3 regions of the Fodinicola feengrottensis genome follow, and region 3 is predicted to be linked to each of the others. Evidence: riboswitches for the same ligand, from Rfam matches in the RefSeq annotation. Region 3 holds a riboswitch; each other region holds the start of a gene.
What was found. Region 3 has a riboswitch for cyclic di-AMP ahead of ABD301_RS00605 (C40 family peptidase). Riboswitches for the same ligand answer to the same signal wherever they lie in the genome.
Positions count from the first base shown of each region.

Region 1: another riboswitch for cyclic di-AMP. It lies ahead of ABD301_RS14505 (C40 family peptidase); the one in region 3 lies ahead of ABD301_RS00605 (C40 family peptidase).
Region 2: another riboswitch for cyclic di-AMP. It lies ahead of ABD301_RS18730 (hypothetical protein); the one in region 3 lies ahead of ABD301_RS00605 (C40 family peptidase).

Region 1 is NZ_BAAANY010000009.1:409,918-417,733, reverse strand. It holds gene ABD301_RS14525 (hypothetical protein) at 1-31, shown strand, start outside; gene ABD301_RS14520 (alpha/beta fold hydrolase) at 74-886, shown strand; gene ABD301_RS14515 (cyclase family protein) at 909-1,883, shown strand; gene ABD301_RS14510 (helicase HerA-like domain-containing protein) at 2,200-3,786, opposite strand; cyclic di-AMP (ydaO/yuaA leader) riboswitch at 4,099-4,265, shown strand; gene ABD301_RS14505 (C40 family peptidase) at 4,278-5,390, shown strand; gene ABD301_RS14500 (protein kinase family protein) at 5,662-7,125, shown strand; gene sigM (RNA polymerase sigma factor SigM) at 7,135-7,788, shown strand; gene ABD301_RS14490 (hypothetical protein) at 7,781-7,816, shown strand, end outside.
Region 2 is NZ_BAAANY010000013.1:12,419-20,234, reverse strand. It holds gene boxB (benzoyl-CoA 2,3-epoxidase subunit BoxB) at 1-886, shown strand, start outside; gene ABD301_RS18735 (MauE/DoxX family redox-associated membrane protein) at 883-1,425, opposite strand; cyclic di-AMP (ydaO/yuaA leader) riboswitch at 1,696-1,839, shown strand; gene ABD301_RS18730 (hypothetical protein) at 1,963-2,727, shown strand; gene ABD301_RS18725 (NAD(+)/NADH kinase) at 2,791-3,831, opposite strand; gene ABD301_RS18720 (glutathione S-transferase C-terminal domain-containing protein) at 4,049-4,942, shown strand; gene ABD301_RS18715 (hypothetical protein) at 5,043-5,645, shown strand; gene ABD301_RS18710 (fibronectin type III domain-containing protein) at 5,650-6,351, shown strand; gene ABD301_RS42470 (alpha/beta fold hydrolase) at 6,401-7,024, opposite strand; gene ABD301_RS18700 (sugar-binding protein) at 7,148-7,816, opposite strand, start outside.
Region 3 is NZ_BAAANY010000001.1:129,649-137,464, reverse strand. It holds gene ABD301_RS00635 (heavy metal translocating P-type ATPase) at 1-292, shown strand, start outside; gene ABD301_RS00630 (cytochrome P450) at 567-1,736, opposite strand; gene ABD301_RS00625 (hypothetical protein) at 1,775-2,131, opposite strand; gene ABD301_RS00620 (hypothetical protein) at 2,141-2,506, opposite strand; gene ABD301_RS00615 (sensor histidine kinase) at 2,623-3,921, shown strand; gene ABD301_RS00610 (response regulator transcription factor) at 3,918-4,604, shown strand; gene ABD301_RS00605 (C40 family peptidase) at 4,655-5,605, opposite strand; cyclic di-AMP (ydaO/yuaA leader) riboswitch at 5,665-5,819, opposite strand; gene ABD301_RS00600 (C40 family peptidase) at 6,022-6,996, opposite strand; cyclic di-AMP (ydaO/yuaA leader) riboswitch at 7,010-7,148, opposite strand; gene ABD301_RS00595 (hypothetical protein) at 7,351-7,816, opposite strand, start outside.

The DNA of each region.
Region 1 (7,816 bases), on a different contig from region 3:
CTATCTGGGTGTCATGTACGCACTCGGCTAATTGGCTTGCTCGACTGGCGTAACTGGCCAAGGGTTACTGATCATGAGGACAGTGACCAAAGGCTTTGCGGATGTTCCCGGCGGATACCTCTATTACCAACAACACGGGCAGGGCCAAGACGTCCTGCTGCTTAACGCTGGCCTCACCGACCTGCGCATGTGGGACACGACGGTGGCCTGGCTCGCGGACATCGCTCGGGTGACCACCTTCGACTACCGCGACACCGGCCTGTCGGCGCAGTCCGACGGGCCTTTTAGCGAACTCGATGACATCGCGGCCGTACTGGACGCCGTCGGCGTCTCCCGCGCCACGCTTGTCGGCGTGTCCGACGGCGGCCGGCAAGCGCTGGCCTTCGCCCATCAGCATCCCGACCGGGTGGCCAAGGTCTGTGCGGTGGGTGCCTCCTTCGGCGAGTTCCCCGACCCGACCGCGGCCGAGGCCGCCGCCCGGGAAAAGATGCGAGCCCACTTCGCCAAGGTGGAGGAGCTGCTGCGTACCGAGGGCACCCGCGCCGCCGCGACCTGGGATGTCGATGGCTGGTGCCCGGCCCTCAACCCCGACGACCGGCGCCGGCTGATCGGTTGGGCCGTCGCCAACGACCGCATTTTGCTGATGGAGACGGCCCACGGCATGGAGCTCGACCCGCCGGTCAAGACCCGGTTCGCCGAGATCGTCCCGCCGATCGCCGTCTTCACCGGCGGCCGGGACTTCGACGGCACCCAACTGTGGGCGAGGCGGCTCGCGGACCAGGCCAAGGAAGCCACTCTGCTGGTCGTACCCGAAGCCGACCACTCGCCGATATTCTCGGTTCCGGAGCGCTTCGAGCGTTTCCTACGCGACGCCCTCGCCGCGTAACGCACGTCAGGAGGCATCCTCGATGGCCGACAGACCCGAGGTGCCGCCGCTGCGCCAGTTGCTGGGGGAGGACACCCCCAGCAACTGGGGGAAGTGGGGCCCGGCCGACGAGCTGGGTTCGCTGAACTACCTGGACGCGGCGCAGGTCCTGCGTGGGGTCCAGCACGTACACACCGGGGAGACCTTCACCCTGCAGATCCAGATGGGCTATCCGAAGCCGCCCGGCGACCCGCTGTGGCCCGGCCGTACGCCCATCGAACGCAAGAACGTGGTCGACGAGAGCTCCTGGACGCGCGGCGAGGCGCGCCAGATTCCCGGCGGCATGCACTACGCCGACGACACCGCCTTCCTTTATCTCCAGGGCTCCACGCAATACGACGCGCTCGGCCACGTCTGGTATGACGGGAAAATCTGGAACGGCTACGACGCCGAGAACACCGTCGGCGGGATGAAGAAGGCATCCGTCCTGCCGATTGGGGAGAAGGGCGTGGTCGGCCGCGGGGTGCTCATCGACATCGCCCGGCACCGCGACAAGGACGTACTGGATAAGGGCGAGACCTTCGACCACCAAGACCTGCTCGCCGCCGCCGAAAGCCAGGGCGTCACGATCGAGCCGCGCGACATCCTGCTGATCCGGACTGGCTGGATCGGCTGGTGGTATCGGACCACGCCAAAGGAGTTCTTCCACCACTACTGCGAGCCGGGCCTCACCTACTCCCGGGAGCTGGTCGAGTGGTTCCAGCGGATGGAGATCCCGAACCTGGTCACCGACACCATCGGCAACGAGGTCAGCGCCGAGCCGGCCACCGGGGTCGCCCTGCCGCTGCACAGCGCCCTGATGCGCAACCTCGGTGTCGCCTTCACCGAGATCTGCTGGCTGGACGACCTGGCCGCGGCCTGCGCTGCGGACAGTCGGTGGACCTTCCTCTACACCGCGGCCCCACTGAAAGTCGTCGAAGGCACCGGCGCCCCGGTCAACCCCGTCGTCATCCGCTAGCCGCGGCCCCGGCTGGCTGCTCGGTCAGTCGGTCGGGTGACTGGCTGCACAATCGGAATCCGATTGTCACCACCCCGGAGTTCACCCAGGTCAGCCTGCCACCGCTGGCACAATCGGATTCCGATTGTGCAGCCGTCGCTTCATGAAGCGCGCGCTTATCTCGCACGCGCGTTTACTTACGTAATGAAAACCCGCCACCCACCCCCCGCCCTTCTGAAAGGGCGGGGGCTCAAAATTTCACGTCGGTACGACAGTTTCGCGCCGCACCCTATGGAGAACCGCCAATCGGATTCCGATTGTGCGGGCCAGGGGCGGGTTAGCGGCGGCGGCTGACGCCGAAGACGGAGCGCATGATTTCGCGGCCGGCCGAAGAGGCGGCGGAGCGCATGAAGCTCTTGACCGCTGGGGAGCCAAGGAAGTCCGTCACCGCCCCCATCGCCTGCCCACCCGCGCCGCTGCTGGCCGGGGCCGGCCGTGGGGCAGGCGCGGTAATGGGCTGCTGGGCTGCCTCGGCTCGCTGGGTGGCCGCGCCTTGGGCGGTCTTGGCCATCAGCTTCTCGTACGCCGACTCCCGGTCAATGGCCTGCCCGTATTTGCCCTGCAGCGGCGACCCGGACACCGTGCTGTCCAGTACGGCCGGCTCGGCCGGGCCCATAAAGGACTGCGGTGCGGGCAGCCGGGTCCAGGCCACCGGGGTCGGCGCGCCACGCTCGGACAGCACCGTGACCACCGCCTCGCCGATGCCGAGGCCGGTGAGTACTTCCTCCAGGTCGTAGCCGGACTTGGGAAAGGTGGAGACGGTGGCCTTGAGCGCCTTGGCGTCCTCCGGCGTGTACGCGCGCAGGGCGTGCTGAACGCGGTTGCCCAGCTGCGCCAACACGTCCGACGGCACATCTTTTGGCGTCTGGGTGACGAAGAAGATGCCGACGCCCTTTGACCGGATCAGCCGGACGGTCTGGGTGATCGCGGTCAGGAAGTCCTTGGAGGCGTCCTTGAAAAGCAGGTGGGCCTCGTCGAAGAAGAAGACCAACTTCGGCTTGTCCACGTCGCCCACCTCTGGAAGGTCCGCGAACAGGTCGGCGAGGAACCACATCAGGAAGGTGGAGAACAGCGCCGGCTTGTCCTGGATGCTGGCCAGCTCCAGCACGCTGATGATCCCGCGACCGTCCGTGGCCGTACGAAGAAAGTCGTGGGTGTCGAACTCCGGCTCGCCAAAGAAGTCCTGCGCGCCGGAGTCGGCGAAGCCGATCAGCTCCCGAAGGATCACCCCAGCGGTGGCCTTGCTCAGCCCGCCCAGCTCCTTGAGCTGCTCAGCGCCCTCATCGGAGGTCAGGAACTGGATAACCGCGCGCAGGTCCTTCAAGTCCAACAGCGGCAGGCCGTGCTGGTCGGCGAAATGGAAGACCAGTCCGAGCGACGACTCCTGCACGTCGTTCAGACCCAGGACCTTGGACAGCAGGGTCGGACCGAAGGCCGTGACGGTCGCCCGTACGGGCACGCCCTTGCCGAGTCCGCCGAGCGCCAGGAACTCGGTTGGGTAACCAGTCGCCGTCCAGGTCTGCCCGACTTCGGTCGCCCGGGACCGCGTCCGGTCCGAATCGGCGCCGGGCGCCACTACCCCGGACAAGTCGCCCTTCACGTCGGCCAGAAAGACCGGAACACCGTTCGCGGACAGCTGTTCGGCCATCATCTGCAGCGTCTTGGTCTTGCCGGTGCCGGTCGCGCCGGCCACCAGGCCGTGCCGATTCACCATCGACAGCGGGATCCGCACCTTCGCGGCTGGCACGGCGGCACCGTCATCGCCGACCAACGCACCCAGCTCAATCGCTTCGCCAGCGAACGCGTACCCCTTCTGGACCCTGTCCGCGAGGTCGCCCTGAGAAGTCTTGCTCTGGTCCGCCATGAATGCGCTCCCCCCACCCGAACCCAAAAGGACGCTGGGAGCGTACCGAGCCTTCCGCGAACAGGCACCACGGTGAACACATGTATGCCGCGAATAATTGTTAGTGATCGAGCGCACAGAAAGAAACCGACCCGAACGGGCGGACATATTAGGGCAAATAAAATAATGCGACACGGCCACCCTGTAACAGATCTCACTTGGCCTGCGAATACGATCACGATGACCCCAAGATGCTTGAGGTCAAAGTGCACAACCCGTGCACGCACCTGGGAGACGGCACGCCGAGTCCTGTCCCCGCCGCCCAGGTGAAAGTACGAGCATTGGATGAATCGGACAGGAGCGGGGGAACCAACAAAGTTTCTCCGGAGTGATCCGGCGACAGTCGGAAAAACTCCTTGGGGTGAAGCCATCTAACGATGGCCGGGACGCCTTCCCTCCCGAACCCGACAGCTCACTTCGTAGGCGTGCCGGAAGGAACGCTCTTGCGTACGGTGCGATCTCACCGCCGTAGTCTCCCGCGTCCGCTGAAGAACAAGTGGCTCACCGCCTCTCTGGGTGTCGCCGCCGCCGGTCTGATGGCCGTTGGTGTGGTGGCAGCGCCCTCGGTGTTCGCGGCCGACCAGGCCAAAGTGATGGTCTGGAAGTACAACACCCCGTCGACCACCTCGCCAGGTTCGCTGGTCAACCTCGAGGGCTTCATCAAGACGCCGGAGGGCCAGCCGATCCCCAACGTGACAGCCACGCTGTCCCGTACCGAGGCTGACGGGCACTACCACGCCCTTCTCAGCGGCACCACGAACAGCCAGGGTGTTGTCACGTTCCAGCTGTACCCGGGCAACTCGGCCTACTGGATCCTCAGTTACGCCGGCGGCACGGTCAGCAGCGGCGGCGGGCAGCCCGCCAACCCGGCGCCGGCCACCACCAAGGCGGCCCCGAACAAGCCCGCACAGAACACGCCGGCCAACCCGAAGCCCGCTGACTCGGCATCCCCGAGCACCCCGGCCGAGTCGTCCGGCACCCCGTCGACCGATTCCGGCACGAATGGCAACGACGCCAACGGGAATGGCTCGACCAGCACCAACAACGGCAATGGCGCGGCCGGCGACAACCAGCCGGCCGCCTACACGCAGCCGGTCAGCAACACCAAGCAGGTGAGCAACAACGCTGACGCCACCCCGCCAGCCGCTCCCGCCGGGACCAGCCGGACCTTCGCTTCCAGCGTCTCGCCGGCCGTCGCGGTCTACGTTCAGGACAAGGGCCAGATGGTCGTCTCCACGGCCGCCCAGTACCGCGGTCGGCCGTACCAGTACGGTGCGGCGGGGCCCAACTCGTTCGACTGCTCAGGTTTCACCAAGTTCATCTACGCGAAGTTCGGTAAGTCACTTCCGCACAGCGCGACCAGCCAGGCCGGCTATGGCTCGTCGGTCAGCCGGAGTTCGATGAAGCCGGGCGACCTGATGCTGTTCGGCCGACCGGGCTCGTACTACCACGCCGCGATTTACGCTGGCGGGGGCAACATGTGGGACGCGCCGACCTCCGGTCAGACGGTGGGAAGCCACCGGATCTGGAGCAATGACTACACGGTTCGCCGCCTGGTCTCCTGAATCACAGCGATCGGCTGCCAACCGATCGCAGCTCTGGAACGTCTCATGAGGGGGCACGATCCCGGTTGGGGATCGTGCCCCTGTTACGTATGACCGATGACGTCCGATCAACAGACGTACAGGGAATGAATCCGTGTCAAGACGAGCGAGTGCTGGCAGCGAAGTGCGATCATGGGTCCCGGAACAGTCGAGCCGCTCCGAACCGGAGCAGCCGGCCGAGTCCGATGAAAGGTCCCCAGCGTCGCGGGCCCCGGCCGATCAGGGAGGGCCAGTGGAGGGGGAAGGCCCACGGGGGGCGACTGTCGCCGCGCTGGCGGCTGGACAGGTGCTCGCCGGGCGTTACCGGCTGGACAAGCACCTGGAAGATTCCACCACCGGGCGCGCACTCTGGCGCGCTACCGACCTGCTGCTCGCCCGCGGCGTGGCGGTCGAGGTCCAAGCCACCGTCGGCACCGACTCTGAACAGCTGCTTTCCACCGCCATGGCGATCTCCCGGATCCGCCATCCAGGCGTGGTGGCGATCTATGACGCGGTGGAGGAGAGCGACCGGGCGTACGTGGTCCGCGAGTGGGCCGCCGGCAGCCCGTTGCGAGGCCTCCTCAAGAACGGCCCGCTGGACACCCACCAGGCCGTCACACTGGCTCGCAGCGCCGCCGAAGGCCTCGCCGCCCTGCACGCGGCCGGCGCCGCCCACGGCAACCTGACGCCCAGCACGGTCATCGTCAACGGCAACTTCGAGTGCACCCTCACCGACCTCACGATGGCGCCGCCCAGCACCGCCGGCGAGGACGTCACCGCCGAGCCGGCGGCGGACGTACGAGCCGTCGGCGCGCTGCTCTATGCCGCGCTGACCGCCCGGTGGCCGTCCGCGAACGGCTCGACGCCCGAAGGGGTCACCCCAGCCGCCCGGATAGACGGCCGGCTGTGCACACCTCGGCAGGTGCGGGCCGGCATCCCGGCCCGGCTGGACGCGCTCGCCATGCAGCTGCTGGACCCGGACCAGCCGGCGCCGGCCGCGCAGGACCTCGCCACCGAACTGAACCAGGTCGAGTACGCGCAGGAGATGCGGCCGCTGGATGGTCTCACCGGCCAGCTGGCGCCGCTCACCGAACCACTGAACCGGCTGCGCGAGTCCCGGATCCGGCGGATGCCGCTGTGGGCCAAGCTCAGCATCCCGATTGGCGTGATGCTGGTCGTCCTCGCGGTGCTCGCCGTGCTGGTCGCGCGCGTACCGATGGCGCAGTCGCCCAACACCACGCCGGCCTCCAGCACCGCGAACGGCCCGTCCAGACCGCTGACCGCGGTGCGGCCGACCGATGCCACCATCATCGATCCGCAGGGCGACCACACCGAGCTGGCCGGCGCCGGCAAGACGATCGACGGCAGCCGCGACAGCGCTTGGCGGACCGCGACCTACAAGGGCAGCCCTGACTTCGGCGGCCTGAAGAAGGGCATGGGCGTACGGGTGGACCTGGGCCATCCGGTCGCGGTCCGGCAGGTGCTGGCCAACCTCAGCAGCGCAGGTGCCACCGTGTCTCTCTACGGCGGCAACAACCCGGACGATCTGCAGTCCGGCACCGCGATCCAGACCGTCACCGACTCGCCCGGCCCCAACGTCACGTTCGCCGTCACCTCCGGTCAGCAGTATCGGTATCTGCTGATCTGGATCACCAAGCTGCCGCCGTACGAGAACGGTTTCGGGATCGGGGTCGACGAGATTGTCCCGAAGGTCTGAGGCCGGCGGGTGACCGCCGATCCGACGGCCGTCACACCCAGCGACATCGATCTGCTGAGCGCGCACGCGGCCGGTGACAAGACCGCGTTCTCCACGCTCCTGAGCCGGCATCAGGACCGGATGTGGGCGATCGCGCTGCGGACCACCGCCAACCGCGAGGATGCCGCCGACGCACTACAGGACGCGTGCCTGTCCGCCTTCCGGGCTGCCGCGTCCTTCCGCGGGGACGCCGCGGTCACCACCTGGCTGCACCGGATTGTGGTGAACGCCAGCCTGGACCGGCTCCGCCGCAAGGCCGCTCGCCCGGCCGTACCACTGGACGACACGAAGGTCGACCCACCGGATCCGGCCGACCAGGTGGATGCGCTGACCACCCGGCTGACGATCCGGGAGGCGCTGGCCGCGCTGCCACTCGAGCAGCGGGCCGCGTTGGTGCTGGTGGACCTGGAGGGACTGCCCGTCGACCAGGCCGCCGACATCCTGAAGATCCCGGCTGGCACGGTGAAGAGCCGGTGCGCCCGCGGCCGAGCCCGGCTCGCCGTCCTCCTGGACCAGCTCAGACCGAGTGCATCCGATCACGGCCGGAACGGTTCGACCGCGAGGCGCGTCCCATCGAAGAACGACGACACCAGCGACGTGGCAGGAGGGGGCAAGCATGGCTGACGAACGCCCGGCCGATCCTGCCCTCAGC
Region 2 (7,816 bases), on a different contig from region 3:
GCACCGCAACTCCGGCAGCGAGGACGCGCCGCGCATCCTCAGCGCTTTCAACGAGGAGACGCCGGACTGGCTGTCCTTTTTCATGTTCACGTATTTCACTGACCGGGACGGCAAATACCAGCTCGGTACGCTCAAGGAAAGCGCCTTCGACCCATTGTCCCGTACGTGCGAGTTCATGCTCAAGGAAGAAGCGCACCACATGATGGTCGGCACCACCGGCATCGACCGGGTGGTGGAGCGTACGGTCCAGCTGATGAAGGAGAATGACACCGAGGAGATCGCGTCCTTCGGTGGGATTCCGTTGAAAGTCATCCAGAAATATCTGAACTTCCACTACAGCGTCTCGCTGGACCTGTTCGGCGGCGAGACCTCCACCAACGTGGCGAACTACTTCACCGCGGGTTTGAAGGGCCGCTGGATGGAGGACCGTCGCAAGGACGACCACCGGCTCACTGAGGAGTCGATCATGGTCGACGCGCTCGACCCGGACGGCGAGATCGGGCAGGCCGAGGTTTCCGCGCTGGTGGGGCTAAACGCCGACCTGCGGCGCGAATATGTCTCGGACTGCCAAAGCGGGGTCAACCGCTGGAACAAGATTCTGGACAGCGCCGGGCTTTCGCACCGACTCAAGCTCCCGCACCAGGCCTTCAACCGCAAGGTCGGCGCCTTCTCCGGCATCGAGGCGACCCCGGACGGCGAGAAGATTTCCACCGACGAATGGGCACTGCGCAAGGGCAGTTGGCTGCCGACCGAGGTGGACAAGACGCACGTACGATCCCTGATGCGGCCGGTGCACGAGCGCGGCAAGATCGCCGCCTGGATCGCGCCACCCCGCAACGGCATCAACGGCCAGCCATTCGACTACGAGTACGTGCGTTTTCCCTAACGAGCAGGGGTTGGCTTGACCGGCCGGAACAGGTCGACGATGTCGTCCAGCACGATGACCAGGCCGCCCACCACCAGGCCGGCGACCGCGGCGACCGCGGCGGCACCCAGGTCAAGACTGCCGGTCGAGAGTGCCCCAGCGGCACCCAGCAACGCCACGCAGATCAGGAAAACGTTGCGTACGACATGAAGCGGCCCGAGCGGCGTGGTGGATTTCCCGAAGCAGCGGCACGGGGTGCGCTCGCCTTTTCGCACGCTGATCACGATGCCGACCGCGAAGGCGGCCAACAGGGCTGCCCCCAGGCCGAAACCAGCCATCGCCGAGGCCGCGAGCGGGATCGCGACCAGCACCACGGTCAGGACTTCGGCGATCACCACCGCCAGGGCGACCGGTCGCGACCAAGCCCTGGGCAACACCCGCATCTGCCGGACAGACGCGACAAAATCCCCGAATGCCGATGTTCCGACCAGCTTGGTCGCCGCCGAGGCAACGAAAACCACGCCGATCAGCAGCCGGCATGCCAATGCCACGTACAGCATCCAGTCTCTCCCCGGTCGTGTCCTACGTCCCACCTTGGCACGCCGGAGCATGCGCGGCTGGAATTGCCCCCATGCGGTCGCTGTCACAGCCTCGGCGCGAAGCGTGATTTCAGGCTCTGACCAGGCACGATAGGCATGCCGGTTTTCCGGGGTACGCACTGAATGGTAACGACACGGTTGTGATTATGCTGACCCCGCGAAGGATCCGTCGGGGGTCCGGTTAGAGTCCTTAGCGTTCGTTCGGTTTACCTGCGCTTCACCAGGAAGGCAGCCGGACGACCGCCGAATCCCTCTTCGGAGGGAGCCGGGGACCCAGGTCCTTGGGGTGAATCGGCAGTGCGTTCGCGCGCTGCGGTAGGGCGTCTCCTGGCCCGAACCCGTCAGCTAACCCGGTAGGCAGCCGAAGGAGAGGAGCACCGCGTGGTGCTGTTCCATGCTCTTGGTCATGCCCCGAACACGTCCGTCGGCCAGCGTCGCTGGCCGCCGTGCGACCGACCCCGGATCCGGATGGTGACGTGCGGGTAGTGGGTTAACGCCGTGCCTGACACCACTCCACCACCCAGCACCTGCCTGCAGGGCTCGACAATGGCGTCGTACTTCTGGGACGACGGCTCCGGCCTTTCCGGCGACACCGGCAACCCCGCCGGCGGGCAGGGCATGCACAAGGGCATCTTCGCGAGCCCGAGCTGGCCGCTGGGCACCCAGGGATACGTGCTCTACAACGGGCGTCGTGCCGACTTCATGATCGGTGACCGCGGCCCCGGTTTCCCGTCCGACCACGGCATCATGCTGGACATTGACGGCGAGACGTACGCGCAGCTCACCGGCGGCCACTGGAACACCGAGACGCACCTGGTCGACGGCTTCGGGCCGGGCCACATCCAGGTCACGTACGTGATCACCGAGTGGGGCACCGGCACCGGCGTGAAGGGCCTGCCGGAGCCGTTCTCCACCGGCGCCTGGAGAGTGCACGACTCCCGGCCGAACCTGCCAGCGCCCACCGTGGTGCCACCGGTCACTGGCCCAGCCAAGAGCCAGTCGCTGGTCGAGCACACGGTCGTCGCGGACGCCAACACCAGCGCCGTGGTCGGCGTCGCCTCGCATCATGCGCTGGTCGCCGACCCGGTGGTCGCGCCGGCGAGCGTGGTCTCGGCGATGGTCGGCATCGGCGCGGCGGCCATGTTCGTCCGCATCCGGCGGCCCGGCGGCATCGCCGCGCCGGCCGGCAAGCATCGACACACCACCGGCCGGCATCGCCGCGGCGCGATGACGATCGGCTTCCGGCCCGCTTTCGCGATGTAAACCCCTCGCGAGGGTGACGTTGTAGGTCCGAAATGGGGGCAATTTCGCCCTGAAACGTCGGGCCTAGTACATGTCGGCGGGCGGTGGGCAGCCGGCCGGTTCGCCGCCGTCGGCCAGCGCCGCCGGTGCGTCCGCCAGCGAGAACCGGTTGCGCAGCCGCTGGTAGAAGTCGGATGGGCGCAGGCGTACCAACCGGGCCGGGTGCTCGGCGGGATGGACGGTCACCCAGTCGCCCGGGTCCAGCACGCCGCGCAGCTGCCCGTCGACGCTCACCGCGACCTGGCCGGAGCGGTCCAGCACGCGTACCGAAGCGGCTTCGCCGGCCGCCAGCACGACACTGCGGTTGAAGATCATGTGCGGCGCCACCGGGGTAAACACCAGACCCTTCAGCCTCGGCGACAGCACCGGCCCGCCGGCCGAGAGGTTGTACGCCGTGGAGCCGGTCGGGCTCGCCACGATCAGCGCGTCCGCCGAGTACGACGCGAAAACCGACTCGCCGAGGTAGACCGCGAGGCTCGCCTGCCGGTCCCTCGCGAGCTTCTCGAAGACCACGTCGTTCAGCGCGGTCACGTCCAGTTCCATGCCCGCGGCCTGGTCCTGGCTGACGTTGTCCTGGCTGACCATCCGGCGCGGCGGCGGAGGCAGCAGTGGACCCCGCCCGTACTGCAGCAACGCCTGAATCCCGTCCGGGATCTCCAGCGGCCGCGACGCTCGCATGGTGAGCATCATGCGCTCATCCATGCGCGCGCTCCCGGAGAAGAACGCCTCCAGCGCCGACTCGATCTCGGCGGGTTCGACCTCGGTCAGGAACCCGACCCGCCCGACGTTCACGCCGAGCACCGGCACGTCGTCGGACGCCGCCACCCGTACGCCACGCAGGAACGTCCCGTCGCCGCCGATGGTCACGATCAGCGACGGATGCCCTGCCGCCTCGACCTCGTCCTTCGCGTTGCGGCGCGGCCGATGGCCGTTGTCCAGGCGCCACACGTCGATCTCGATGACCTCGATGGCGTTCTTCTTCGCCCACGCATGCACCAGGTGGGCGGCATCCACCGCCGCCTCGCGGCCCTCGTGCACCACCAGGCCGATGCGCCGGTCTCCCATGGTTCTCGCTTTCTCTGCGCGTGCGTACGGTCCCACCAGTCTTGCCGATGACCGGCGCTGGTGGGTGAAGTGGTTCCCGCTCGCCGCGACTTCGGTAGCGGCCGGCGCGTCGGACCCGCGGCGGCGGTGTCGGCGCGCGATCGTGGTAGCGATCCGGAATAGCCGCGCTGGTCGGCCGGGTTGTGGTCGGTGGGGTCCCAACTGGGAGGGGAACGGCGTGCCTGGGTTCGCGAGTCCGGTCGATGTCGCCACTTACGGGGAATACCGCGTGCCGCCTGGTGGCGCCCGGCCGTTGTATCGCTTCACCGGCCGCATCACCGCCGACGGCTCCAGCGGCTTCGCCGCCGAGCCGGGCCGCTATCACCTCTACGCCGGCTGGTTTTGTCCCTGGGCGCAGCGCACCACCATCGAGTTGGCCCTGCTCGGCCTGCGGGACGTGGTCAGCGTGTCCTATGTGGACGATGAGCGGGACGCCCGGGGATGGGCCTTCCGGGAAAAGCACGGCCCCGATCCAGTCAACGGATTCACCCTGCTCCGGCAGGCGTACGAGGCGACCGAACCCGGTTTCGACGGGCACGTCTCAGTGCCGGCGCTGTGGGACCGGCGCACGAATCGCCTTGTCAGCAACAATTTCGCCACGATCGGCGTCGACTTCGCCACCCAGTTCGGGCAGTGGTCGAATGGCGTCGAAACCTATCCGGAGTCGCTTCGCGAACAAATCGAGGAATTAGATCGCTGGCTCGGGCCAGCGGTGAACAAGAACGTTGGCGCGGCGCTCACAGACCCGGCCGCTCGTACGATTTTGCTTGACGCGTACGCGGAACTCGACGCGCGCTTGGCGAAATCGCGCTACCTGCTGGGATCCCAGCTCACCGAAGCGGACATCCGGCTGTGGGTGACGCTGGTTCGGTACGACGCCGGCGCGAACGCAGCTCGTACGATCAACCCGGGACTGCCGGAATATCCGCATCTTTGGGCGTACGCGCGCGAGCTCTACCAACTGCCGGCTTTCCAACAGACGACAAGATTTGACTCCTTCACCGACCCGGAAGCGACCGTGCCGGACTGGGATCTGGTGGTCGAGCGCTCGTACGCGGTTATTGGGCGTTGACAGAGGCATATGCCACAAGTAGCTTAATGCTCCATTGAACACGTTCTTATCTGCGAAGCCATTCACGTAAGTGAACATTACTGGGCTCAAGGAGGAACGAATGTCGGTGAAGCAACGCGCAGTGGTCGCGTGCATGATGGCTTTTGGTCTGGTTCTGGTGGTCGCGCCAGCCGCCGCCGCGGCGGCGGTCGCACCTGCCTGGACGACCTATTCGCCGTCGTACACGGTCCAGCAGCAGGGCTGTGGCACGGTCAGCGGCCTGACCTTCCACCTCAGCTGCACGTCGACCAGCGGATACGATCGCGCCGAGCGGCGGTATGTCGACTATTCCAGCGGCCAACGCCGGTTCCAGGGCTCCTTCCGGATCACCAGCATGGGTGGTTCGCGGATCAGCCTGAAACAGACCTTCCACGACGATGTTGGGCCGTTCTTTCTGCTGGCGGTGGAAAACGGCGGCCGACTCTACTCCGTGGAGGGTGGTGCCACGGTCGCTTCTGGCGCCACCGTGGGAACCACAGTCGCGGTGCAGACGATTCACACGGTGGGCAGCAAACTTCAGGTTTACATCAACGGATCGTTGAAGTTCACCGAGTCGGCGCCCGATGGTGGCAATTACTACGACAAGGTCGGTGCCTACCGCACTTCCAGCGGCAGTGGACCCATCACCGTGGTGTGGAGCAACCTGGCTTTTGCCTACCAGTAAAGACATGACTCGACTCTGGGCAGTCGCCCTCGTGCTGGTGGTGGCCGTGACGGCGGGCTGCGCCGACACGGCCACCACCGCACCGAAAGTGTCGCTCACCGCCACTTTGGTCCCGCCCGTCGACATCAAGCTGGCTTGGCGCGACCGTGGTCCGACCCCGGCCGGCCGCATTGTCGAGTTCGCGAACGCGGCGGCCGGCCCGTACACGATCCTGGGTTTCCTGCCACCCGGCCAAATGTCGTACGACCATCGGGACCTCATCCCGCAGACGGCGTTTTACTATCGCGTTGTGCCGTACTACGGGCCGACCACCGCGGCGATCACTCGTACGCTCCCGCCGGGTGACTACGACGACAAAACCCAAGCCCAGGACCACATCTGGGCCGAGCCACGGACCGTGCGGCAGCCAGCGGTGGCCCCTCGGTCGGTCCAGGGCGGCGGCGCGCCGACGGATCTGAAGGCCACCGTGATGAACGCGAACGGCATCAAGCTCACCTGGACGGACCGCGCCAGCGACGAGTCCGGCTATTTGGTGGAGGTGAAACCCGCTGGCAGCGCCGATTTTCGGGTCGTCCAGGTGCTCGAGGAGAACATCAACTCATGCGGGGTGGTGATCCTCCCGAACGAGAAGACCGCCACCTATCGCGTACGCGCCTTTGTCTACGGCCCTTCGTCCAACACGGCAAGCCAAATCACATTGGCCTAGGTCCTTTGCCGCTGTCGCTGAACCAGTTCGGCGACAGCGACCGGATGACTCAGGTAGGGCGAGTGGCTCGTGTCCCAGGTCTCGGAAATTGTGCAACGGGCCGCGAAACGGCTGCTAAGGGGCGCGGCCAATGCACGGTCGTCGCTTCCCACCACATAGAGCGACGGAGTGTCGTGCCAACTGACGCGGCTCGGGGTAGCCCCGAAAATGGACGGCGGCTCCGGGCGGAGCAGTTCGATCGCGCGCTGAGCGGTGGGTTCGTCGACGTCGCCGTAAAGGTTCTTCCTGGCATCGGCGACATCGAGCCGGAGCCGGCCGTTTTCGTCGGGCGTCGCGACAAGTCCCGCCGGCGGGGCGCCGGTTTCGCCGCGACCTGGGCGATGAGCTGGGCCGGCGATTCGCCGACATCGAGAAGCCAACCGGCCAGCAGGATCAGTTTTTGCGCACCGTTGACCGTTCCGGCGGTGACGCCACCAAAAGAATGTCCGAGCACCAGCGGCGGCCGGTTGGCGGCAGCGACGATGTCCTCGACCAGGCCAGTGCTGTCGTCCAGCGAAAGTTCGTAGAGGTCAGGCACCTCCACGCTCAGGTCTCGTGAGCGCAGCAGCCCGACAAGGGCATCGAAGTGAGCGGGTTGATGCCAAGCTCCATGCAGAATGATCACGTCGGTCATGCCCCCACGCTACCCGGCACCGGGCGATCACCCCATACAACAACGGTATGAAGGCGACCGCCCGGCACCGGCAGACGACGCTTGGATCTCGACCCTCATCCACCTGGAATGAGGAGACACGCCCTAGGTTCTGAAAATTCTGAGGGCGCTGCTGGTGGTGCCGGATGTGCCGGCGTCGAAGGCGACAAGGACACGGGTTTGCGCGGTGATTTTGGCCGGCGTGACCGGGAGGCGGACGGTTCGTACGCCCGCACCGGAAACAGCGATCGTCGTCGACGCGAGAGTCCCGTGCGTGGGGTCATAGACGAAAATGTGTGCGGTGCCCGCGCCGGTGGGGGCCAGCAGCGCCGTCACCGTGTCTTTTCGTAGGAAGGCGGTCTGGGCGGATCGCGAGCGAGCCGCGGCCGGGCCGCCGGCCAGGGGGACGCCGATGGTGGCCGACTGAAGGATCGACTGCGGTGAGTCCAGGCTGGAGGCAGCGGTGGCCGGGATCACCGGCGGGGTCGGGGTGATCGGGCGGCCCGGCGGTGCGGTGTAACCGTCCACTGTGGCCACTCCCCAGCGATATGGATCTCCTTGTACGCCACCGAAAGGTGACCACGCCAGCCGGGTCTGGCCAGTGAGGTCCTGGGTGTCGGAGTCATAGATGAGAATGTTCATCCCGAGGTGCGCCGGGTCCACCGCGGCCGGCAGGTCGGCCAGTGGGATCTTCACTTCCAGGGTGTAGCCGTTGTACGGGCTGGAAATCTTCGCGGCGACCTGCATTCCGGGCGCGGTGTCGGACCCTGGCCC
Region 3 (7,816 bases):
GGCCACCGCCGACCTCGGCCTCGCGATGGGCACCGGCACGGACGTGGCGATCGAATCCGCCGACCTGACGCTCGTACGCGGCGACCTCCGCTCCGCCGCCGACGCCATCCGGCTCGCCCGCCGTACCCTGCGAACCATTCAGGTCAACCTCTTCTGGGCCTTCGCGTACAACATCGCGGCCCTCCCACTCGCCGCGTTCGGCCTACTCAACCCCCTGATCGCCGGCGCCGCGATGGCCTGCTCCTCCCTCTTCGTCGTCACCAACTCCCTCCGCCTCTTCCGCTTCCACTAACGCTTTCGACGTTTTGCGCGTGTCAAGGGCGCTTTACGGCGCGAAATTGTCGTACGTGTCTGTTTTTCTTTCCCCCTCCCTTTGAACGGGCGGGGGGTGGGTTGAGAGGTGGACTCTAATTTTTAGTTGAACATTGGTCCTCGAACCCGCCCCCCACCCGTCACTGGGTGGGGGCAAATCTGCCGGAGGGGTACGACAGTTTCGCGCCGCACCCTATCGGAATCGGCAGTTTCCCCTGCGACTCAAGTGGCTCCTGTGCACTCAATCATCGGAGTCAGGTCAGGGTGACGGGCAGGGTGGCTAGGCCGTGTTGGACGAAGGTGGGGCGGGAGGTGGCTGTGCCGGCGAGGGTGAGGGGGAGCGGGAGCAGGGCGGCGAAGGCTTCCTGGAGTTCGACGCGGGCCAGCGGGGCGCCGAGGCAGAAGTGGATGCCGGCGCCGAAGCCCAGGTGGGCGGGGTCGCGGCGGAGGTTCAGGGTGTCCGGGTGCGGGAATTCCAGCGGGTCGCGATTGGCCGAGCCGAGCAGGGCGGCGACCTGCTGGCCGGGCTGGATTTCGCCGCTGGGAAGGGAAACGACGGCGGTGGCCGTACGTTCGAAGAGCTGCAAAGGTGAGTCGAAGCGGATGAGTTCCTCGACGGCGGCTGGTACGAGCGACGGGTCCGCTTGCAGCGCATGCCATTGCGCGGGGTTTTCCAACAGCGCGAGCATGCCGTTGCCGATCACGTTGACGCTCGCTTCGTGGCCGGCGTTGAGCAGCAGGATGCAGGTGGTGACCAGTTCGTCCTCGGTGAGCCGGTCGCCGTCGGTGTCCCGCACTCGTACGAGCGCGCTGACCAGGTCGTCGCCGGCTGTCACCCGGCGAGTCGCGACCAGTTCGCGCAGGTAGCCGACGAATTCGGCGGCCGCGGTCTCGGCGGCCGCGCGCTGCTCGGCGATGATGGCCGGCTCGTACATTTTGACGATCGCGTTCGACCACGGCCGCAGCAACGGCCAGTCGGTGGCCGGGATGCCGAGCAGCTCACCAATCACCTGTACGGGCAGTTCCTCGGCGAAAGCGCTCATAAGATCGACCGGCCCGTCGCGCAGGCCGTCAATCAGCGCGGCGGCGAGGGTGGCGATCCGCGGTCGCAGTCCTTCGGTACGCCGGCGGGTGAAAGCCACTGACACCAGCCGGCGCAGCCGGGTGTGGTCCGGCGGCTCCATTTCCAGCAGCGCGTTGCGGTGGATCAGGTTGAACTGCCCAAAATCAGCGGACGGCTCGCGGTCTTTCCAGATCCGCGCCAAATCGCGGTCACGCAGCACGGCATTGCAGGTCTGGTAATCGAAAGCCAGCCACCTGCCGAGCGTTTCGTCCCAGGCGAGCGGATGTTTCGCCCGGAGCTGGGCGAGCACCTCGTACGGCGAGCGCAGGAACTCGGCATCTTCTAACGGCAACAACGACATGACAGCAACGTACGCCAGTGTCCAACGCGGCGCTGGCCTCAGCTCGGTGCGACCGCTGGCCGGCGCTTTCCGAACAAAGTAAAGAAAATCAGCAGCCAGGCAGCGGCTGGGAAGAGGCAGACCACGAAGCTGGCCACCGCGTTGATCATCCCGGTGGCCACCGCGCTCAGCCCGGCGCCGACCTGGAGATAGAGCGACAGCCCGGCGACCCCGAGGCTGAGCACCAACCCGGCCAGCGCGAGTACGAAGGCGCCCAGCGCGATCGCGGATCGGCGGCCGGCCTGTCGCCACTGGACCAACGCCACCACGATGCCGGCGAGCAGCGCGATGAGCTGCGGAGTCTGGTTGGCGAAAGTGGAAAGCAGGGCCACGATCCATCCACTGGAATAGTTCATCGAATGCTCCTAACCAGTGACCGGAGGCAGGGCCTGGGCCGGTTTCGACCGACCGAACAACGCGATGGTGATGAGGATCCACGGGATCGCCGCCAGCAGGCTCACGAAAATCCCGACCACCCGATAGACCACGCCGACCAAAGCCACTGGCACGTGCGCACTGGCGACAATTTCCGGCAGCAGCGAACTACTCACCACCACCATGATCACGAGGGCCTCGGCGAGCAGGCCGACGACAGCGGCGATCAGCGCGAACGTGGCCGCCCGCGGATTCTGGGCCCGCCGCCGGATGGCCATCACCACGCCGACCAGCAACGCGATCACCAGCGGCAGCTGGCCAACTATCCCGGCCAGTACGAGAACAACACCCGACACCGCTGCCCCTCTCGGCGACTCCAGGCCCACCTTAGCCGTACGGCCGCACGTACCCCTGTCGTATGACGCACCGCGGTCGGACGACAGGGCCACCACCTGCGCGTACGGTGAAAACCATGGCAACTCAGACAGTCCAGGCCCCGCCTTCGGCCTGGCTCAGCACGGCGACCGGGCAGCTGGGGAAGGCGTTCGCGCAGCTCCTGTGGGGTAAGGACGATCGTTCGCCACTGCCGTCAATGCGGGCGCTGTGGTTGTTGTTCGGCGCTGTTTGTGTCGTTTTCGCGCTGCTGGTTCTGCTGGCCAGCGGTGACTACCTCCTGATCTCTGGTGGCACAGACGAGTTGGTTGTGCCGTTCGGCATCGGGGTGCTGCTGGTCGCGCCGCTGGTGCTCGGTACCCGCGCTCCGTTGCTGGCCTGGCGTTTGCAAGTGATTGGTTCGCTGCTGGCCCTGACCAACTCGACCTGGCATGACCCACTGTGGATCGACGTGAAGCTCGTTGCTCTGGCGGCCGGGATCGGCCTGCTCACCTATCGGTGTGGCTGGCTGGTAGGCCTGCTGGGCACATTCGTGGTCGTGGTGCCGACTATCGGCCCGGCCATCGTCAAGGTGTATCTGTGGGACAAGGTGAGCTTGGCGGCCATGATCGTCACTGCCGGCCTGGTGATTGGCGGCGCGTTGCATGTTAGGCGTACGGCCGGCGAGCAGCTCAGCGAGCAGCGCCAGACCACTGTGCAGGCGCAGGAAGGGCAGATCCTGCTCACCGAGCGGGCCCGGATCGCCCGCGAGCTGCATGACGTGGTGGCGCACCACATGTCGATGGTGGCCGTACGAGCCGAGACCGCGCCCTACCGGCTGACGGATCTGCCGGAGACGGCCCGGGCCGAGTTCATCGACATTGGCGCGGCCGCCCGTGCCGCGTTGACCGACATGCGGCAACTGCTCGGTGTGTTGCGGGACGGCGCGCCGGCCGACCTCGCGCCGCAGCCGGGTGTCGGGCAGATCCCGGATCTGGTCAGCGCGATGGCCGCGTCCGGCGCGCGGATCACCCACGAGGTCGACGGGCCGCCGGTGGACCTGCCGGCGGCGGTGGACCTCGCCGCGTACCGGATCGTCCAGGAGGCCCTGTCCAACGCCGGCCGGCATGCTCCCGGCGCGGAGATCGCGGTCCGGCTCGGCTACCTGCCGACCGCGGTGGTGGTCACGATCAGCAACGGTCCGGCGGTGGTCGCGGAGCGTACAGGCACGGCTCTCACCGTCCGGCTGCCGGACGCGTCGGCGCAGCCACACGGCCTGGTCGGCATGCGGGAGCGGGTCACGCTGGCCGGCGGCACCCTGCTGGCCTACCCGGCGCCGGGCGGCGGTTTCGTGGTTGAGGTGACCATGCCGTACGGCGGGACGGAGACGGTCGGATGATCAGCGTTTTCATCGCCGACGACCAGGCGATGGTCCGGCAGGGCTTCGGCGCCCTGCTGGCCGCGCAGCCGGACATCGAGATGGTCGGCGACGCGGTGGACGGCCGGGAAGCGGTGAGCGGTGTCCAGCGGCTCACCGCCGCTGGCACACCCCCGGACGTGATCCTTATGGACGTACGCATGCCGGAAATGGACGGTCTGGAGGCGACTCGCCGGATTCTCGCCGCCCCCGAGCCGGTGAGCACCCGGGTGCTCATCCTCACCACCTTCGACCTCGACGAGTACGTCTACGAAGCGCTGCGGGCCGGTGCCAGCGGTTTCCTGCTGAAGGACGCGCCGGCCGCCGACCTGGTGGCCGGCGTACGAGTCGTACACGCCGGCGACGGGCTGCTGGCGCCCTCTGTGACCGGCCGGTTGATCGCTGATTTCGCCCGCCGCCGCCCGGACGACCGGCCACCGCCGGGCAACCCGGCCGCGGTGCATACGCTCACGCCCCGCGAGATCGAGGTGCTCAAGCTGATCGCCGCCGGCCAGACGAACGGCGAGATCGCGACGACGCTGATCGTCGCCGAGCAGACCGTGAAGACCCACATCGGCCGGATTTTCGCCAAGCTGCACCTGCGGGACCGCAGCCAGGCGGTCATCTTGGCGTACGAAACCGGACTGGTCACTCCCGGCGGATAATAAAAGGCCCGGTTCCGCTGGACGGAACCGGGCCTAAGCGGGCGTCTGAGTTAGTTCGGTCGGGCGGCTCCGACGAAGCCCATCGAGTCAATGCTGGAGATCTTCACGTTCTCGCCCTCTTCCGGCGCATGGATCACCTGGCTGTTGCTGATCGCCAGGCCCACATGCCCGAAGTTGTTGAAGAAGACCAGGTCGCCGGCCTGAACCATGGAGCGGGTGATGTGTGGGTTGCCCTGATACTGCTCGTGGGCCGAGTGCGGCAGCGAGATGCCGACCTGCCGGTAGGCCGCCAGCGTCAGGCCGGAGCAGTCGAAGCCGACCTGGTACGGACCGGACTTGGCGAACACGTAGTGGGCTCCGAGCTGGGCATACGCGTACTTCACGGTGGTGGACGACCCGACCGGGGCCTGGGGCGCGTCCGGGCTCGGGCCATCCGCACCGCCACCGCTACTGTCCAGCGATCCTGGCGGGAGCAGCTTCTTGAGGGCGGCGAGCTGGGTGGTGTAGCCGCTCTTGCTGGTGTTGAGCGTGGTCACCAGGGTCTGCGCGGCGGTGGCCAGGCTGTTCACCTGGGCCTGCTGGGCGATCAGCTTCGCCTTCGCCGACCGCAGCGCCGCGAGCTGGTCGCGGGTCTTGCCGGTGAGCGCGTCCAGGGTGGTCAGCTGGTCCAGGAAGGTGTCCGCGGAGCCGCTGGTGATCATCGAGCTCATCATGCTCACGTCGCCGCCCTTGTAGGCGCTGATCGCGTACGACGCGGTCTTCTGACCGAGCGTGGTGAGCTGCGTCTGAGTGGCGCTGACCTGCTTGTTCACCGCGGTCTGCTGGGCTTTTACCTTGCCCAGGTTGGAATTCGCGGTGTTGTACTGGTCGTTGAGAGTGTCCAGTTTGGACTGCAGCGCGGTGACCTGCGCCTTGACGTTGCTGGGACTGGGATCGGCGGCGGCCGGGCTGGCCAACGCCAACGGGCCAGCGAGGAGAGTCGTCGTCAGAAGGGTGGGCACTGCTATGGCACGAAGGCGCTTTCGTAGCGCGCTTGCGCGAAACACGTCTCGCGAGCTCCTTCTTCCGTCACACCGCCTGCCGAGTTAGCTGACGGATTCGGGCCGGAAGAAATTAGCCCTACCACGGGAAAACCGTGGATTCACCCCAGAAACTCGGGTCCCCGGCTCGCTTTCCGGCGCGGGGCGCCGGTCATCGATTCGGCGGCGTCGGCCAATGACGCTCGGTTGAGCATCCAGATTCTCGACCGACAAAGGCGAAGCCTACGACATCACCTTTATTCCCCCATCGTCGCGGGGGTGACGAGCGTTACGTCGTACCAAAAATCGAGTGATGTCGTCACTATTGGTTACTGGCGTAAAAACAATGACCCGGTTCCTTTTTCAGGAACCGGGCCACTGAAGTGTGTGCGGATGGATCAGACAGGCCGGGCGGCTCCGACATATCCCATCGAGTCGATGGGGGAGATCTTCACGTCTTCGCCCTCGGTCGGCGCGTGGATCACCCTGCTGTTGCTGATGGCGATGCCCACGTGCCCGAAGTTGTTGAAGAAGACCAGGTCGCCAGCTTCCACCGCGCCGCGGGAGATGTGCGGTGACATCTGGTACTGCTCGTGCGCCGAGTGCGGCAGCGAGATGCCGACCTGCCGGTACGCGGCCAGGGTGAGGCCGGAGCAGTCGAAGGAGTCAGGCCCGTCGGCGGCGAACACATACGGCTTGTTGAGCTGCGCGTACGCGTACCGAACCGTGGTCGAGGAGCCGACCGGCGCGTCGGGTGCGGCCGCGTCCATGCCGAAGTCGGACGGGTCGAGCTTGGCCCGCAACGTGCGCAGCGTCTTGGCCTGGCTGTCGAAACTGCTCTTGCTGGTGCCGAGCGTGCTCACCAGGGTCTGCGCGGCGGTGGCCAGGCTGTTCAGCTTGGCCTGCTGGGCGCCGACCGCGGCCTTGGCCGCCTTGAGCGCGGCCAGCTGGTCTCGGTTCTTGCCGGTGAGGGCGTCCAGCGTGGTCAGCTGGTCGAGGAAGGTGTCCGCCGAGCCGCTGGTGATCATCGAGCTCATCATGCTCACGTCACCACCCTTGTAGGCGCTGATCGCGTACGACGCGGTCTTGTCCTGGAGCGCGGCATACTGCGTCTGGGCCTGGGCGAACTGCTTGTTCACCGCCGTCTGCTGGGTCTTGATCTTGCCCAGGTTCACGTTCGCGGTGTTGTACTGGTCGTTGAGAGTGTCCAGTTTGGACGTGAGGGCGTCGATCTGGTGCGTCAGGTCACTGACGCTGGGATCCGCCGACGCCGGGCTGGCCATGGCCAGGGTTCCGGCGACCAGAGTCGCTGTGAGAACGGTGGGCACCACGAAGACACGAAGGCGCTTCCATAGCGCGCTTGCGCGAGTCACTTCCCGCGAGCTCCTTCTTCCGCAATACCGCCTGCCGAGTTAGCTGTCGGATTCGGGCGGGAAGAAATTCGCCCTACCACGACCAGGTCGTGGATTCACCCCAGGAACTCGGGTCCCCGGCTCGACTTCTGGCCATTTCGCGCCAGTCATCAATTCGGCGGCGTCGGCCGCGACGCTCGGCTGAGCATCCAGACTCTCGACCGACAGGGGCGAAGCTTACGACATCGCCTTAGCCGTTTCATCGCCGGACGGGCAAATCGTGTTACGACACCCGCGCAAAATTCATTTGCCGATCGGGCAGCCAGGCATTATGCGCGGTACGCGTGAAAAGAAATGCGTGTAGTCACCGGCGAGTCACGCAGCGACTCTCGACACAATGCGGTTCAGAATGGACACCGCTTGGCTAACTGGAGGCGGCACTGAAGGGTCCGCGAAACGCACGCTTCTCCCGCCTACCGAGATGACATATCGGAAACCGTCCGGGATTTCCGCCGTACGAGTGGAAGTCATCCCGCTGAGCGGGATTTTCGGTATCGCCGCAAGGAGTTCGGCCCGCTCGCTCGCGGTCAGCGTGCCGTGCCGATCCGCACCCTTGCGAGTGCTCGCGATGACCTGGCCGTCCGGGGTGATCCGCAGCTCGTCCTGGAAACCGGCGATGCCGCCCGTACGGGCGTACGTGACGGCCGGCAACCCAGCGGGTAGTGATGGCGACACCGTGGGTCTCATCGGAGCCGGTGTCGTCGCGCTGCCCCCGCCGGGCGACGATCCACCCGCGCAGCCGGCCAGCGCGATGCCGACCACCGCCGCCATCGCGACTGTC